3 regions of the Bacillus sp. AL-1R genome follow, and region 3 is predicted to be linked to each of the others. Evidence: riboswitches for the same ligand, from Rfam matches in the RefSeq annotation. Region 3 holds a riboswitch; each other region holds the start of a gene.
What was found. Region 3 has a riboswitch for thiamine pyrophosphate ahead of thiD (bifunctional hydroxymethylpyrimidine kinase/phosphomethylpyrimidine kinase). Riboswitches for the same ligand answer to the same signal wherever they lie in the genome.
Positions count from the first base shown of each region.

Region 1: it holds a riboswitch for thiamine pyrophosphate, as region 3 does, so the genes downstream of both, ACSBO6_RS03375 (thiamine phosphate synthase) here and thiD (bifunctional hydroxymethylpyrimidine kinase/phosphomethylpyrimidine kinase) in region 3, are expected to answer to the same signal.
Region 2: it holds a riboswitch for thiamine pyrophosphate, as region 3 does, so the genes downstream of both, thiT (energy-coupled thiamine transporter ThiT) here and thiD (bifunctional hydroxymethylpyrimidine kinase/phosphomethylpyrimidine kinase) in region 3, are expected to answer to the same signal.

Region 1 covers NZ_CP197469.1:709,325-714,911, forward strand. The annotation lists gene ACSBO6_RS03360 (thiazole synthase) at 1-534, opposite strand, end outside; gene thiS (sulfur carrier protein ThiS) at 537-740, opposite strand; gene thiO (glycine oxidase ThiO) at 767-1,858, opposite strand; gene ACSBO6_RS03375 (thiamine phosphate synthase) at 1,842-2,456, opposite strand; TPP riboswitch at 2,547-2,656, opposite strand; TPP riboswitch at 2,889-3,003, shown strand; gene thiC (phosphomethylpyrimidine synthase ThiC) at 3,140-4,918, shown strand; gene ACSBO6_RS03385 (small acid-soluble spore protein H) at 5,166-5,345, opposite strand; gene ACSBO6_RS03390 (YjcZ family sporulation protein) at 5,489-5,587, opposite strand, start outside.
Region 2 covers NZ_CP197469.1:3,994,089-3,999,675, forward strand. The annotation lists gene ACSBO6_RS19100 (low molecular weight protein-tyrosine-phosphatase) at 1-267, opposite strand, end outside; TPP riboswitch at 613-718, shown strand; gene thiT (energy-coupled thiamine transporter ThiT) at 942-1,523, shown strand; gene ACSBO6_RS19110 (WxL domain-containing protein) at 1,630-3,702, opposite strand; gene ACSBO6_RS19115 (WxLIP family cell surface protein) at 3,734-4,735, opposite strand; gene ACSBO6_RS19120 (hypothetical protein) at 5,189-5,344, shown strand.
Region 3 covers NZ_CP197469.1:356,523-362,109, reverse strand. The annotation lists gene thiM (hydroxyethylthiazole kinase) at 1-521, opposite strand, end outside; gene cytX (putative hydroxymethylpyrimidine transporter CytX) at 505-1,743, opposite strand; gene thiD (bifunctional hydroxymethylpyrimidine kinase/phosphomethylpyrimidine kinase) at 1,736-2,542, opposite strand; TPP riboswitch at 2,678-2,787, opposite strand; gene ACSBO6_RS01605 (FeoB-associated Cys-rich membrane protein) at 2,894-3,046, opposite strand; gene feoB (ferrous iron transport protein B) at 3,065-5,065, opposite strand; gene ACSBO6_RS01595 (FeoA family protein) at 5,059-5,289, opposite strand; gene ACSBO6_RS01590 (hypothetical protein) at 5,499-5,587, opposite strand, start outside.

The sequences.
Region 1 (5,587 bases), 350 kb from region 3:
AGGTACATTTGATTGCTCAATGATAAATTTTAGATTTAAAGGATTAATAATTCCTTTTCCGGAACCGATTGGAGATGCACCTGGCATAATCGCATGGACACCAAGTTCTTCTAGTCTTCTTGCAAGGACAACATCGTCAGAAGTATAAGGTAATACTATAAACCCTTCATTTAATAACATTTCTGATGCTTTTAATGTTTCGATTGGATCGGGTAGTAATGATTTATCACACCCAATTACTTCAACCTTGATCATATCGCATAAGCCTGATGCTTTTGCCAATTTTGCAATTCTAACTGCCTCTTTAGCAGTTTTTGCACCAGCTGTATTTGGCAATAATCTATATTTGGATAAATCTAATTGCTCAAGAAAATTTGGTTGAGATTCCTCAAAAATATTCATTCGTCTAACAGCAAAAGTTAGGATCTCAGCTTCCGATACTTCAACAGCTTCTTTCTGGACTTCAAATGAAGGGTATTTTCCTGTTCCTAATAATAATCTTGAATGAAACGTATGATTTCCTATTTTTAACATGATTAGCCACCACCTACAAAATGTATAAGTTCTACAGAATCTCCGTTAGAGAGATTAGTTAATGAATACTGCTCTTTATAAATAATTTCTTTATTAACTTCGACAATAACAATTCGGTTTTCTAATTGATATTCATTAAGCAGATCCTGAATTGTACAAGTTTTGCTGGAAATTTCGATATTCTTTCCGTTTAATCTTATTTCCAAATGTCTACACCCCCAAATCATTAAAGTTAACGATTGATTTTAAATGCTTCAATCCAGCTATGATCGACTTTTTGTTTAAGAATCAAATCCCGAATTAATTTTCCAGTTGCTGGTGCAAGTAAAACACCATTTCTAAAATGGCCGGTCGCAAATAAGATTTGATCATCCTCTGGATGAGTTCCTATAAAGGGATGATAGTCGAGCGTTCGCGGTCGTAATCCTGCCCAGAAAGAATCAATTTTCATCTCTTCAATTTCGGGAAGCATTTTTTTAGCGTTTTGTATTAATGACTCAATCCCTTTTAAGCTAGGGTTCTCATTCCATTCGTTATCCACCATCGTAGCTCCGATCACAAGGCGACCGTCATTTCTTGGAACAATATAATTTTGTTCATGGAAAAGAGTGTGTTTTAAAGCAACTTTTTCACTTCTGACCGAGATACATTCACCTTTAACGGGAATAATTTCGTGATGTAATCCAAGCTGTTGAAACAATGAATTACTCCAAACGCCGCTTGCAATTACAATCGTTTCTGCTTCAAAATTGCCATTTGTTGTTTTAATTAAATAATGTGAATCGTTTTTTTGAATCTGAAACACATGTGTATATTCAAAAATAGATGCACCTAACATTTGAGCACCTTTGCAAAACGCGTTACAGACAGAAACAGGTAATACATTTACATCGTCTTCAATATAAGCTGCTCCAATTATGCTAGGATGGACTCCAGGTATCTGTTTTTTTAACTCCTCCTGGTTATACCAAAGCGCTGAAGTTTGAGTGAGTAGCGGAGTTAATTGTTTTTTTTCTAAATCTGTATAAGCTAGTTTGAAAATGCCACCATTTTTAAGTTCAATATCAATTCCACAAAGTTCTTTTAATTCTTCTCTAAGGTGAAAATAAGTTAATTGACTGTTTCTAGCAAATGAAAAAAATGACTCAGATTGATCCCACTCGGAATGGGCACCAAGCATTCCAGCAGCAGCTTTAGTTGTTTTCTGTCCAACTTGCTGACCTTCAAGAACTGCGACATTTATGTTTTCTTTTGCTAGATAATAAGCTATTGAACAACCTATTATTCCACCACCAATTACAGCAACATCAAATTTCTTGTTCATAAGCAAATTTGCACCTTTCAAAATATTGCAGCGCAGCTTCTAGAGGATTTCGGGCAGAAAATATGCCAGACATTACAGCTATACCATCTATATCGTTCTCTTTTAGAACTTGGATATGTTCAGGTAATATTCCTCCGACTGCATAGATCGGTATCGTTAACGTTTTTTTCATTTCAGGAATTAGTTCAATCCCGTTTGGTGTTAATCCATTTTTACACTTAGTTTCAAAGCAATGACCGTACATAATATAGTCAGCTTGATCATTTTCTGCCTGTATTGCTTCAGTTAGTGTATGGACTGATTTTCCTACTCGTAAATTAGGAAAATATTCTTTTACATCAACAAGAGGAAGACCATGTCCTGGTAAGTGAATATTTGATAGATTAGAGAAAATAGCGATATCTAAACGATCATTTAAAACAATTTTTTTCATATCTACTTTGTTTAATTTTAGTAGATTTAAGAGTGATAGTAGCTCGATTGCTGTTTTGGACTTTTCGCGAATTTGTACATAGTCGACTGCATCGATTATTTGAATTATTTTTGTAGCAAGTACTTCGACTGAGTGCTGATCATCTGTAATTGCAATAAGTTCCATGTCCCAGCCTCTTTCATTTTCAAGATTTTTTCAAACAAAAAAACCACTTTCCTAAAAAAAAGAAAGTGGTTACATTACACGCGAAGAAAAATATAAAATGCGCCACTTTCCTACGCAGGTACTAGCCTGTTCAGGTTTTGAGGGTTTAAAAGTAACTACTTTATTCTCAGCCCTTATCAAGGGATCCCCTAGTGATGAATATGTATGAAAATTAATTTTAGCATAGCATATAAAAAATAATATTCAATACTAAATTTTTTTACTAGTCCATTTTTTTACTAGAAATATGGCTTGAAGTGTAGTGAATTCAAGTGTTTTTGAGAGTATAAAAAAACCATAATTTTTTTATTTTGGGATTTCTGTAAAAATTTAGGGAAATAAAAACATTTACATTTTAAATTTGCGGGTTTATATTTAGTTTGAACAATTTAATCGATTGACTAGGGGTGTCCAATTATTTGGGCTGAGAGAGAAACGTTATTAAGTTTCTTAACCCTCAGGACCTGATCTGGTTCATACCAGCGTGGGGAAGTTAGAAATTTTTCATTAATGATTATCTAATTGTTAATGTAGTTTTGCTAACACTTAGCCGGGTCTTTAAAATAAGACGCCGGCTTTTTTCATGCTTTGAATGGATTGGATTTCGTCCTTTTTAATCAAATTATAAAGGGGAATGAAATCAAATGAACAATTCTGTAAATGAAATGAATTTTTCTATCATGTCTAGTTTTTCAGGGAGTAAGAAAGTGTATGTTGAAGGATCTAGACCTGACATTAAGGTGCCAATGCGTGAGATTCAATTAAGCCCAACAACTGGCACTTTTGGCGAAGAAGAAAATGCTCCAGTTAGAGTATACGACACAAGTGGACCTTACACAGATTCAGCTAGCTCAGTTGATATTCGAAAAGGACTTAAGGCGATTAGACAAAACTGGGTAATCGAACGAAATGATGTTGAAGAGTATGAAGGGCGTGAAATAAAGCCTGAAGATAATGGATATCGAAAAGAGACAGATCAACAAAATGTTGAAGTATTTAAAGGGTTAAAAAGAAAACCGTTACGTGCAAAGGATAATCAAAATATTACTCAAATGCATTATGCTCGTAAAGGGATTATTACACCTGAGATGGAATTTATTGCGATTCGAGAAAATGTTTCTGCTGAATTTGTTCGTGATGAGGTTGCAAAAGGAAGAGCTGTCATTCCATCGAATATTAATCACCCTGAAAGTGAGCCAATGATCATCGGTCGTAATTTTCATGTGAAAATAAACGCCAATATAGGTAATTCAGCTGTCACGTCTTCGATTGAAGAAGAAGTAGAAAAAATGACATGGGCTACTCGTTGGGGAGCAGATACGATGATGGATCTTTCAACTGGGAAGAATATTCATACAACACGTGAATGGATCATCCGTAACTCACCAGTACCAGTAGGCACAGTTCCGATTTATCAAGCACTAGAAAAAGTTAATGGAATTGCTGAAGATTTAAGTTGGGAAGTGTTTCGAGATACTCTAATCGAGCAAGCGGAACAAGGGGTAGACTATTTTACGATTCACGCGGGTGTATTATTACGCTATATTCCATTAACAGCAAAACGAGTAACAGGAATTGTATCTCGTGGTGGTTCTATTATGGCTCAGTGGTGTTTAGCTCACCATAAAGAGAACTTTTTATATACTCATTTTGAAGAAATTTGTGAAATTATGAAGCGTTATGACGTAACATTCTCTTTAGGAGATGGTCTGAGACCAGGTTCAATCGCCGATGCAAATGACGAAGCACAGTTTTCCGAGTTAGAAACATTAGGCGAGTTAACAAAAATTGCATGGAAACACGATGTTCAAGTTATGATTGAAGGACCAGGACATGTACCAATGCACTTAATTAAAGAGAATATGGATAAACAATTAGAAATTTGTCAGGAAGCACCATTTTATACATTAGGACCGTTAACGACTGATATTGCTCCTGGCTACGATCACATTACATCAGCAATCGGTGCAGCAATGATTGGTTGGTTTGGTACTGCGATGCTTTGTTATGTAACTCCGAAAGAGCATTTAGGTCTTCCAAATAAAGAAGATGTAAGAGTAGGTGTTATTACATACAAAATAGCGGCGCATGCAGCTGACTTAGCAAAAGGACATCCCGGTGCACAAAAAAGAGATGATGCACTTTCAAAAGCAAGATTTGAATTTAGATGGCGTGATCAGTTTAATCTTTCTCTTGATCCTGAAAGAGCAGTTGAATACCACGATGAAACATTGCCTGCTGAAGGGGCTAAAACAGCACATTTTTGTTCAATGTGTGGTCCAAAATTCTGTAGTATGAGAATCTCACAAGATATTCGAGACATAGTAAAACAAGAAGAACTTCAGAATGATTCAACCATTGAAGAAGGAATGAAAGAAAAAGCACTTGAATTTAGAAAACAAGGCGGAGAAATCTATCAATAAGGGTGTGAGCCTTATATGAATAGGGTAGAAGAAATCATAAACGAAATAAAGAATCTAGAAAGAAATATGAATCAATTAAAAAGTGAACTGCACACAATTCAAAAAAATTGTGTGCATGATTTCCAGAAAAAAGATACGATACAAGAATGCCTTAAATGCAATCTAATCGAAAGCTTAAGTTGGTAATATGGAGTAACAAAGCAAAAACAAACCTCATTAATAAAGAGGTTTGTTTTTTACTCAAGAATTAATGTTCTGACAAACTATTGATTGAAACTTCTTCTTCTCGATCTGGTTGACCTAGCGGATAGATTCTGGCAGTTTCATTTGTCTCATCAACATGTTGAATGTAAATTGGCACTCCATTATATGTCACATTAGCCATCTCAGGTGAAGAAGCAATTTCTTGAGCGCGTTGTTTGTTCATAAGGAACCTCCTCTTAATTAAAAATAGAAACCTAACATATTATTAACAAGGGGATACCCTGAGTATTCATATTCAAGTACAAGTTTTTATATAAAAAAAAAACTCCTGTTAAAATTTAACAGGAGTTTTATAGTTTTTATTGATTACCAGTGGTGTCCATATCCATATCCATCATATCCAGACCAGCAAGCTGCTCCAACAATGATTAATAAGATGAATAGAACAACGATTAAAGCAAAACC
Region 2 (5,587 bases), 820 kb from region 3:
ATCCATAGCGACAATATAACTAAAATATTTAAAGTCATTTTCTGTCACTTTTCGAGCTTTCATACCTTCGAAGTTTATACCTTTTTCACTTAATAAACCTTGTGTTCCCTTATGCGGAGGATGGCCAATATGCCAATCTCCAGTACCAGCTGAGTCTATCATAAATTGTTTATCTAACCCTTTTTCTGTCACTAAATGACGAAAAACAGCCTCAGCCATTGGCGATCGACAAATGTTACCTAAACAGACAAATAATACTTGAATCATCTCAATGTCTCCTTCAAATTATTTACACTTTATGCCAAAATTTAGCTGTTTCTTTTGTATTATTCTACACGGTATATTTTAAAATGAAAAGCAAGCCATTGTGAATAATTTATGGCTAGTATAAATAAGATAAGAGTTATCATGCTTATTTTTTACAGAATAGCTATGATTACACTCATTTTTTTAAAATAATTTCATTGATTATCTAAAAAAAACTTTGTAAGGTATGAACCGATACTTTCACAAATTCCATTAAATTTGATCAACATTTTTAATTTTTACAGATAAATTAATTGTATTTTTAAATGACCTTGACTATATTTAGTAAAGACAACTAAATGTAAGTTAAACCACAAGGGGAGCCATTTGGCTGAGAGTGAATAGATTAAGCTATTCTTACCCTCTGAACCTGTTAGTTAGTACTAACGTAGGGATGTGGCACGATGAAAAGCAATGCCGGGATCATCATGCTACCCAGTATTGCTTTTTTTATTTATTCCTACTAAAATCTCCCTAAATTTGAAATGTGGAAGTGGCACGCCTCATACCTCGATTCCACAAAGGGCAAGGCGCACGAACTAGGCATGACAAATGTATGCGACTAGTCGCTAACTTCATTATTTTCAAAGTGTTTCACTACATAGGTTGTCCACTAGATAAAGGGGGAAATAGAGATGAAGACATCAAAGATTCAATTAATGGCGGAAATAGCAATGTGTGCAGCACTAGCAATCGTTTTTGATTTCTTACCATTGTTTACTGCACCTCAAGGTGGCTCTGTATCATTATCAATGATTCCAGTTTTTCTAATTGCTTTTCGTTGGGGATTTAAAGAAGGATTAATTACTGGTCTATTATTAGCAGCACTACAAATCGTTACAAAGCTATATTTCGTTCATCCAATTCAAGTATTTTTAGACTATATTGTCGCATTTACAAGTCTCGGATTAGCTGGTCTTGTTTATAAACAAATAAAAAATAGCTTAACAAATGGCAATAAAAAAAGAGCAGCAGCCTATATAATTTTAGGAACTTTTATCGGCTCACTTGCTCGATTCATCTGCCACTTTATTGCTGGGATCGTTTTCTACGGTTCATACGCACCAAAAGGTACACCAGTTTCACTTTATTCATTAGTATATAATGCTTGGTACATGGTTCCTTCATTTATTATTAGTGCAGTTCTATTAATCATTTTACTTTCTTCTGCGCCAGTTCTTGTTCATGTTAAAAAGAACCGTAATCAAGCAGCATAAGTATAGAAACCTTTACAAATAAATTAAAAAGGAACAGAATCCCCCATCAATTATTCAGCTTGATAGGGGGTTAACTTTTCCTTTTACTTCAAATTATTTCATGATTTTAAAGTGGTGTATCTGCTAAAGTCCACGTTAAAGTCGTCTTATATTTAGCTCCTACTTCTTTATAGGCCCCTCCTGGCACGAAAAGAGTAACATTTGATGAATTCAGACCATATGAAATCGTCCATGTTCCGAATCCCTTTCCCTCATCTGCAAAAGCTACATCCTGTGCACCTCCACCTGGAACCAATGTTACTGTTTTGGCTACTGGTTTATACTGCTCGTCAGTCGTTGAGTTTAAAATAGGATCAGTTAATTTTAATACGGCACCAGATAGCTCATTATTTCCACTCTTAAATTGTTCATTTTGTTGTACGGATAATTTCCACCCTGTTTTTGCTCTTCGGTGGTCTGTTACTTGAATGAAATTTGGTACTTGAATGACTGAACCATCGGAAGTTTGTTTTACTTGATCTAATTGAGCAGTATAAACTTCATTACTACCTGAAATTTCATGTTCACCAAAGTTAAAATTTGAGACATAATCAATACTTAATGAACTCTTTGTTCCTGGTTCATGAGGATTATTTGGATCAGTTGGGTTTACTGGCTCGACTGGATTTGTTGGGTTTGTTGGATCAACTGGATTTTTTGTTTCTGCTGTTACGGTAGCAAATGTTTCTGTACTAGTATTCCCTGCAATATCGGTTGCAGTTGCCCTCACTACATCTCCCTCATACAACGTCCGTGGCGGTATAGATACCGAATACGAACCATCTGTTTCAGTGATTGTCGTTAGAATTGATTGATCTGGTAAAATGATCCTTACTGTACTACTTGCCTCTGCTGTTCCCGTTATACTTGTACTTATATCTGTAATGGAATTAATAACTGGCGGTAAAATCGTTTTGTCTACTGTAAAGTGTCGAATTGTTTGATTACCTGCTAGATCCGTGATGACTAATGTATGTTCACCATCATCAGGATTGATCGTACCAGAAGTAATGGTAGTCCCATTTAATTTTGCTGTATCAATACCGCTTAGCGCATCACTAAATGTAATATTTGTTGCTGTATTACTATTATATAATTGCCCGTTTGCATAGTTAGTAATAGGAGGTTCTTTATCAATTTTGACAGTAATTTTAGCTCCAGGATCAGTTTCCGGATTACTTTGGTTTCCAGAATCATCTTTTACTCTAATTTGAATATTTGTCGTACCTTGGGTTGAAACTGTATAATCAACGCCTGTTGAGGTTGCATTACTTAATCCATCTTTATTCCATGTAGCACCATTATTTGTAGAAACCTCGTACGATGTCGGATCAACCCCATAATCATCAGTTGCTGTGAAGTGAATTGTCGTGTTTTTATTGGTCCATGATGTACCACCTGTGTAATCTTCTGGTATGGTAATAATAGCATCCGTTATTTTTGGTGCTTGAGCATCGATCAATGTGACTGAAACAGGAAAAACCTGAAAGATTTGATATCCACTACCATCAATAGCTTCATGTCCACCGTCTTCAAAAAGAATTCTAAAATTTACTGTTGTTCCAATAGCGGTGAAAGTATACGTTATATTCTCAGGATCTGTGTAGTCTTTCCATTCATTTACTGGCGAAGGAAGAGTATCACTTAATAACCAGCTATACCTAGGTTTGGTATACTTATGTTCAATAAGGTTAAAAGAAAACTTTAAGGTATAAGTTTGCCCTGGAATTGTATTAATCGTTTGCTTCATACCTACAAACTCTTGAGAATCTACAGTGTTGAAAACTTTTAATAAAATCCCTCCAATACCTGAAATAGGTCTAACATAACTTTGTGGATCAACTTCACCAAACACCTTATACCAACCTCCACTTTGCCCTTCAAAATTAGGGCTATAAGGACCTAGTTCTTGGCCTCTATTTAAATACGACACAAATGTCCAATTTGGAAAAGTAGTTGTTTGACTATCAAAATTAAATGTAGAGTTTTGAAATAAGTTTGGAAAGGTTGCTGCTTCTGTAGTAGTAGGTTTAAGTAATCCCTTAACTCCAAGTTCATTCGGCTTTGTCACACTCATTATGATGACAAAAATAGAAGCTAAAACAATTGCTTTAAAAAGACGTTTTCTTTTTTTCACCATTTTGTTTCCCCATTTCAAAATTAATTTTTCTTTACTGTTTCTCTATATTCTTTAAACGTCTAATTAAGATAAACGTAAAAATGACTAGTAAAAGGAATAAAATACCGCCGATTACGTACCACATTTTACTATCCTTGTTCAGATCTAAAGTATTTAGTTCTTCTGCTGAATTGCTCTTAACGGTATATATTCTTGTCCATTTCCATGATTGCTCACCATCTGAGACGTTTATTTCTATACGGTAATTACCAGGCTCAATCGCTTGGTCATCCCAATCTATTGCATAATCAAAATTTGAATTCGGTGCCATTCTTAGATTTTCTTTCATTGTTTCATGAAGGATTTTTTCACCATGTTCTGTATATACTTTCGCATCTACGCTCAAATTTTTTAACATAGCTGGCTTTATATTTTGTAAATTTGCTGTCACTACATTTCGTGCATTGATTTGTGCTGGTTTCACTTCATTTAATTTCAAATCTGGCTTGACTACTTTATCGGTTTCTCTTAATAAAACACCAATAACATACGCATATTTATTTTTTATTTGAACGCTTCCATCTTCTTTTTTTGCTTTTCCTTCGTCTTCTTTCTCACTAAAATGAAGTCCACCTAATATAACACCATCGAATTGCTGATTCGGCATCTCAATCGTAATCTCTATTGTTGACTCACTTTTTGCTGGAATTTTTGTCTCTTTTTTTACTTTAGCAATCGTAGCGAAAGGTATTTCTAACGTATCGTCTACTTTTGAATTTGAAACACTGTAATCCGTAATTCCATTACTATTTGTAGTCGCTGAATTAGCTTTTGTCTGAACAACTATATTTTTATTCGTATCATTTTTAATTTGAACATTTAAGATTTGTTTTTGTCCTGGTTTCATTCTCAAATCAAAATAAGTTTTGCTCTGATCAATTTGATTAGTTGGCATAACAGGCGATACTGCAAAATTCATTTCAGCTGCACTTGCATGAAAGTTATTAATATTTATTAGAAAGAAAATAATAATCATTTTTTTTAGTACATTCATAGATAGCTCCTTTTTTGATCTTGACTAAAAAAATTCATGCAAATTAGATTACTTTTGTTTAGTATCTTTATTCGATTTATTTGCAATACACAAATAGTTTAACTATTTGCCTACTATATTTGAAACCCCCATCAAATTCTCACAGTTAAATATGTGAAAAATGTAACATGACACTATTCGATCGTTCAACGACTATTTTTACCTAAGTCAACGGTAATGAGTTTGAGTTTTAACTATTTTTTTGTTTCGTGTTCTAATCCAGATTTTAGGTGTAACTGTTACGAATGCTGTTATCGCTATCTTTTAGTTCATTCAATCACCAAATAATAAAAATATTTTATTCACACTTTAAATATGCATTTAATTTTTGAACACTTTGTGAATTTTGGTTATCTGTCCTTTTCTTCATTCATATATATAATTACAGAAAAATTTTAAAAGGGGGTTTTATCATTGGTCTATGATGTACTCATCTTTTTCTTTTTTGTCATTATTCTTCTTGGTATGACTGGTTCATTATTTTTGTTATTGAAAAGAGCTTTAAATAAGGATGATGCACTTAGAATAGATCCGAAACTTTCTCTGCCTAAAGAAAATGAGCATTCATAGAATACCCCCCCATCCTAGTGATGGGGGTATTCTTTTACTGTTGAAATAAAGCATTGTCAATATTGAACAACAGAAGTTTAAGTTTATATTTGAGCGAAAATTTGAATGATACTTCCTCATAACAGGTTCATGAGGAAGGAAACCACCGAAAATTTGAATGATACTTCCTTATAACAGGTTCATGGGGAAGGAAACCGCCGAAAATTTGAAAGATACTTCCTCATAACAGGTTCATGAGGAAGG
Region 3 (5,587 bases):
ATTATATCTACCGCTCCTGTAATTGCTACTACTGAGCCTAATTTTGCTGAAAGAGATTTCGCAATTTCAACACCGTCTTCTTCGTCAGCTACAGAATCAACACCTTTAATTTGAACATTTAAGCCAGCAATCATTTTAATTTCTGACATGTTTCCACGAACTACTGCAAAACGTACTTCTTTCAATAGTTTGGCAGTCGTTTCTGTACGTAAAGTTGTTGCTCCTACACCAACAGGATCTAATATAACTGGTACACCTAATTGATTAGCTTTTTTACCAGCTTTAATCATTGATTGAATTGTTCTTTCATTTAATGTTCCAATATTAATAACAAGAGCTGAAGCAAATGATACCATTTCTTCTACTTCGGCTAAATCATCTGCCATAACTGGTGATCCGCCTAGAGCTAACACCATATTTGCACAGTCATTAACTGTTACATAATTTGTAATGTGATGAACTAGTGGCTTTTTCTCTTTCACGCTTTCAAGAATTTGACTCATTTCATTTATAGTTAACATTTTTTTCTCCCCCGATTTGTTTTGGAACAAGCTTATTTACAACAAACTGAACAACTATATAGATGACACAAATTAAAATCATACTTGGAACAGTAGCTCCAAGAAAGAAGTCTAATTGTACAAACTTACGATAAATAAAAACGCCTAAAACCCATGTGATAATCGCGATCCAATCAATTTTCAACGATTTATTTATATTTGTTCTTTTTAGAATAAAGTAGTCCGTCAATAAAATTGCATATAGTGGTGCAAAAAATGAACCAATTGTATATAAAAATCCTTCATACTTCTCTATAGGGAAAATAATGGCTAGTAAAGTTCCAATGACAGTAACGATAAGGGCTATCTGTTTTCCATTTAGTTTTGAAAAAATGGTTGTAACTGATATTCCTGCAGAATAAGCATCCATGAACGTTGTTGTAACAGTCGCTAAGACGACGATACCAACTGCAAATAATCCTAGATTTGCACTCATTAAAACAGCAACTGGGTCTACTTCATTAAAAGCTAATGCTACGCCTAGTCCAATAATATACATCCAAGAGCTACCAAACATATAACCTATAAAACTACCAATTGCTCCATCTTTTGTTGTCTTCGCAAATCGTGTATAATCACTGATTAATGGAATCCAAGATAATGGCATAATCACCGATAATTCAACTGCTTCGCCAAAAGATAATCCTGAAGTACTTGGTTGAGTTAAGATTTTATCACTTTTAAAAATGACAAAACAAAGCACAATTGTTAAAACAAATAATAAGCAAACAGCTAAACTATTTAGTTTTTTTGAAGCATTTTGTCCAAAGTACAACCAAATTGCTATTAATACTCCAATTACTAAACACCAAACCCATAGGTGGTCAAATTGATAATCTTTTATTGTAACTAAATTGATTGACCGAGCTCCTGTTAAAATCATAATTGCTGTCCAGCCTAGTAATTGCAGAACATTTAAAATCGAAAACAAATAGCTACCATAGCTACCGAATGAAATTTTTGTAGATTCCATGGCCGACAATCTTTGCTGAGACCCAATAACTCCACCTAAAATAAGCAATAATGTACCTAGTAAATGACCTACTAAAATGGCCGTTAAACCTTTCTTAAAACCTAGCGGTGCTACTAGCGCACCAGTCATAATTTCTGCTACAGAAACAGCCGCACCAAACCAAAGTGTTGTATAGTTCCACTTCGTCATTTTTGCATTTTGATTAGACATGTTGAACGCCTGCCTTTTCATACAGTGAGTAGAAATGATGTACAGGACCTACCCCTTTTCCGATTGAAAAGGAATTTTTAATTGCTAATGTAATATAGTTTTTTGCCGCTCTAATGGCCTCATTTAATTCAAGTTCATTTGCTAGATTAGATGTAATCGCTGAAGATAAAGTACAACCTGTACCATGGGTATTAGTTGTATTAATTCTAACGCTATTAAAACTTGTAAATTCCTCACCATTAAAACAAATATCCGTAGCTTCACCTTCTAGATGACCACCCTTTACAAGGACGTTCTTAGCACCTAATGCGTGAATTTGAATAGCAGCTTCTTTCATCTCTTCAATCGTTGTAACTTTTCTTCCAGTAATAACTTCTGCTTCAGGTAGATTTGGCGTAATAACCGTTGCTAGTGGAATCAATTCTTGAATTAAAGCTTCCTTTGCATCCAAACTTAATAAGTCAAATCCACTTTTTGAAACCATGACTGGATCAACTACGATTTGCTTTGGTTTATATTGTCTTAGTTTCTCAGTAATCACTTTAATCGTCTCTATTTGTGATACCATTCCAATTTTTACGGCATCTACTTCAATATCAGTAAAAATTGCATCTAACTGACTAGCAATAATCTCTGGTGTCATGTCTTGTACTGCAAACACTCCTTGCGTATTTTGAGCTGTTACTGCCGTAATAACACTCATTCCAAATACTCGATGAGCCGAAAAAGTCTTTAAATCCGCTTGAATACCTGCACCACCACTTGAATCAGAGCCTGCTATCGTTAATACTTTCTTCAATTTTCTTCCCCCTATTTCATGAATAGAACTCTTTGATCTTACAGATAGAAGATGAAACTTGATTTTAAATACAAAAAAGCACAAATCCCATAAGGACTTGTGCTCGAACAAATCAATGTTATGAATACAAAAAATGTATTCTACCGTTCACTTTCCTACGCTGGCATTATCCAGATCAGGTTAAAGGGTCAAAGACTTAGTGTCTTAATCTCAGCCGAACATTTACGGCACCCCTAGTACTATTCAATTATTTTAAGTTGATTACTTTATCATCTTAATGAATCCAACTATTATATTCAAGTATTTAGATTGATTACTTTAAATTTAATCTTTTGACTTATCGCTATATTTCTATTTTGAATAATTTGTATCACAATTTGAACTACAAGTTTTTGCGATTGAGCACGAACCACATTTACCTTTTTTTGTTTTCTTTATATATCGTAAAAGTGTCCACCCTGCGTATCCAAAAATAAGAGCTCCTATTATAATATTGACAATCATAAGTAGATACTCCTTTCTTTAGTAGCCTAATAGACTTCCAACTTGATAAATAATTAACGCTAATATATATGCAATAACTAATGCATAACCAACTGAGAAATATGTCCATTTAGCTGAACCTGTCTCTTTACGAATTGTCGCAACAGTTGCTAGACATGGCACATACAATAAGACAAAAACCATAAAGCTAAATGCGGAAAGTGCAGAAAACTGTGTTGACAGTATCCCTTGTAAAGAATGTGCATTTGGCACGTGATAGATAATATTCATAGCAGATACTACAACCTCTTTAGCTAAAAATCCTGTTAATAAAGAAGCACCTGCTTGCCATGTACCAAATCCTAAAGGTGAAAGGATTGGTGTAAGTCCCCCCCCAATCATTGCTAAAAAGCTATCATCCATAGAAACACCGAAACCACTTGGGCCCATATAAGATAATAACCATATAGCTACAGAACCACCAAAAATAAACGTACCAGCTTTTCGAATAAAGCCTTTCCCTTTGTCCCATGTGCTTCTAAACAAAGCTTTACCTTGTGGCATACGGTATGGTGGGAGTTCTACAACAAATAATGAAAACTCACTCTTTAATATTGTAGATGAAAAAACCTTAGCTAATATTAATGCAACTACTATACCGAGTATATACAGTGAAAAAACTACTATTGCTTGATTTTTCGCAAAAAACGCTCCAACGAATAGTGCGTATACTGGTAAACGCGCCGAACAAGACATTAATGGTGTTAACAAAATTGTGAGTAGTCTCTCTCTAGGCTGTTCAATTGTTCTAGCAGCCATAACCCCAGGTACATTACAACCAAATCCTATAATCATTGGAATAAATGCCTTACCGGTTAGACCTACCATTTCCATTGAACGATCCATTACTAAAGCCGCTCGAGACATATATCCAAAGTCTTCAAGAAATGATATTAATAAAAACAAAATAAAAATTTGTGGAACAAAGACTAAAACCCCACCAACACCGGCAACAATACCATCAAGAATAACTGCTTTAATAAAATCAGATGCATGTATTGCATTTAATCCGTTTGTTAACCAGTCTGTTACAGATCCTGATAAAAACCCATCTAATGCGTCAGATAATGGTAACCCTAACCAATCAAAAGTAAGCTTAAACATTAAAAACATTGTCACTAGGAAAATCGGAATACCCAAAATTGGGTGTGTTACAAATCGATCAATTCGATCAGTTAATGTAACTGCTTCACTAGATTCTTTCTCTACCGATCTACCAATTAAATTTGAAATTACTTCTTTTCTTACAGAATAAATCCATTTTGAAGGTGATACACCTAGTTCACTATTTAATTGCTCTGCTGTTATTTTAATTACTTCGTCAATTTTACTAAAATCGTAGGATGAAGCTATAAATTCGATTACCTCTTTATTACCTTCTAAGATTTGTATTGCAGTCCATCTTTTAGGAATAGATAAAGTTGAGGGCAATCGTGTCATAATATTTGTAATACCGTCTTCAATAACTTTTCCATAATCAATTTGAAACTCAACTTCAGATTGAGGAATTGTCTCTAGTAATTCATTTACTTCGTTTGTTCCCTTACCCGATCTAGCATCAATTGGAATTACTGGTACTTTTAATATCTTTGAGATACTAGAAGGATCAACCGATATTCCTCTTCTTTTAGCAACATCAACCATATTAAGACCAATTATCATTGATTTATTAAACTCTAGAAGTTGAAGAGTGAGCATTAAATTTCTCTCTAGTTGAGCAGCGTCAACAATGTTAATCATCCCATCAAATGTTTCATTAACAAAAAAATGTGAAACAACGGCCTCATCTTTTGAAAGAGGGCTCAGAGAATAGATACCTGGTAAATCGATTAGATTTCCAAGTTTATTTTTTATAGTCCCTACCTTTTTTTCAACGGTAACCCCACTCCAATTACCTACATATTGGTAAGTACCTGTTAAATTATTAAATAGAGAAGTCTTTCCTGTATTTGGATTTCCAATAAGCGCTATATTTAACATATTTTTTCTACCTTTATCCCAGATGCATCATGAAATCGAATGCCAAGTGATTGTCCGCAATTTTCAATCATACATGGTCCTTTAAACGGCATTGTACATTGTAGGCAGACCATAGCCCCTTCACTTATCCCTAAATCTAAAAGGCGTCTCTTCACTGCCTCACCTAGTGATGACAAGTCCGTTATTTTTGCTTTTTCGCCTTTTTTTAATTCTGAAAGTAACATAAGCGATTCCCCCGGATCAAAACTTATTATTCACAAACAATTAATAATGATAATCCTTATCAATATCTTTATCTTAAGTCAATGATAGTTAATTGTCTACCTGCTTTTATGAAAAGGTTTACCTAAGAAAAAATTCCCAAAAATTGAGCAAAAAAAAAGAAAAAAAAAAACCCACAAAGAAAATTCTATGTAGGCTCTATTAATTAATTCTATTTTAAATCTTTAACTTCTTTTAATACACTCTCTAATTCGTCACCAGCTTGGTTAAGTGTATCTGCATTCAATGGAGATACCTTTA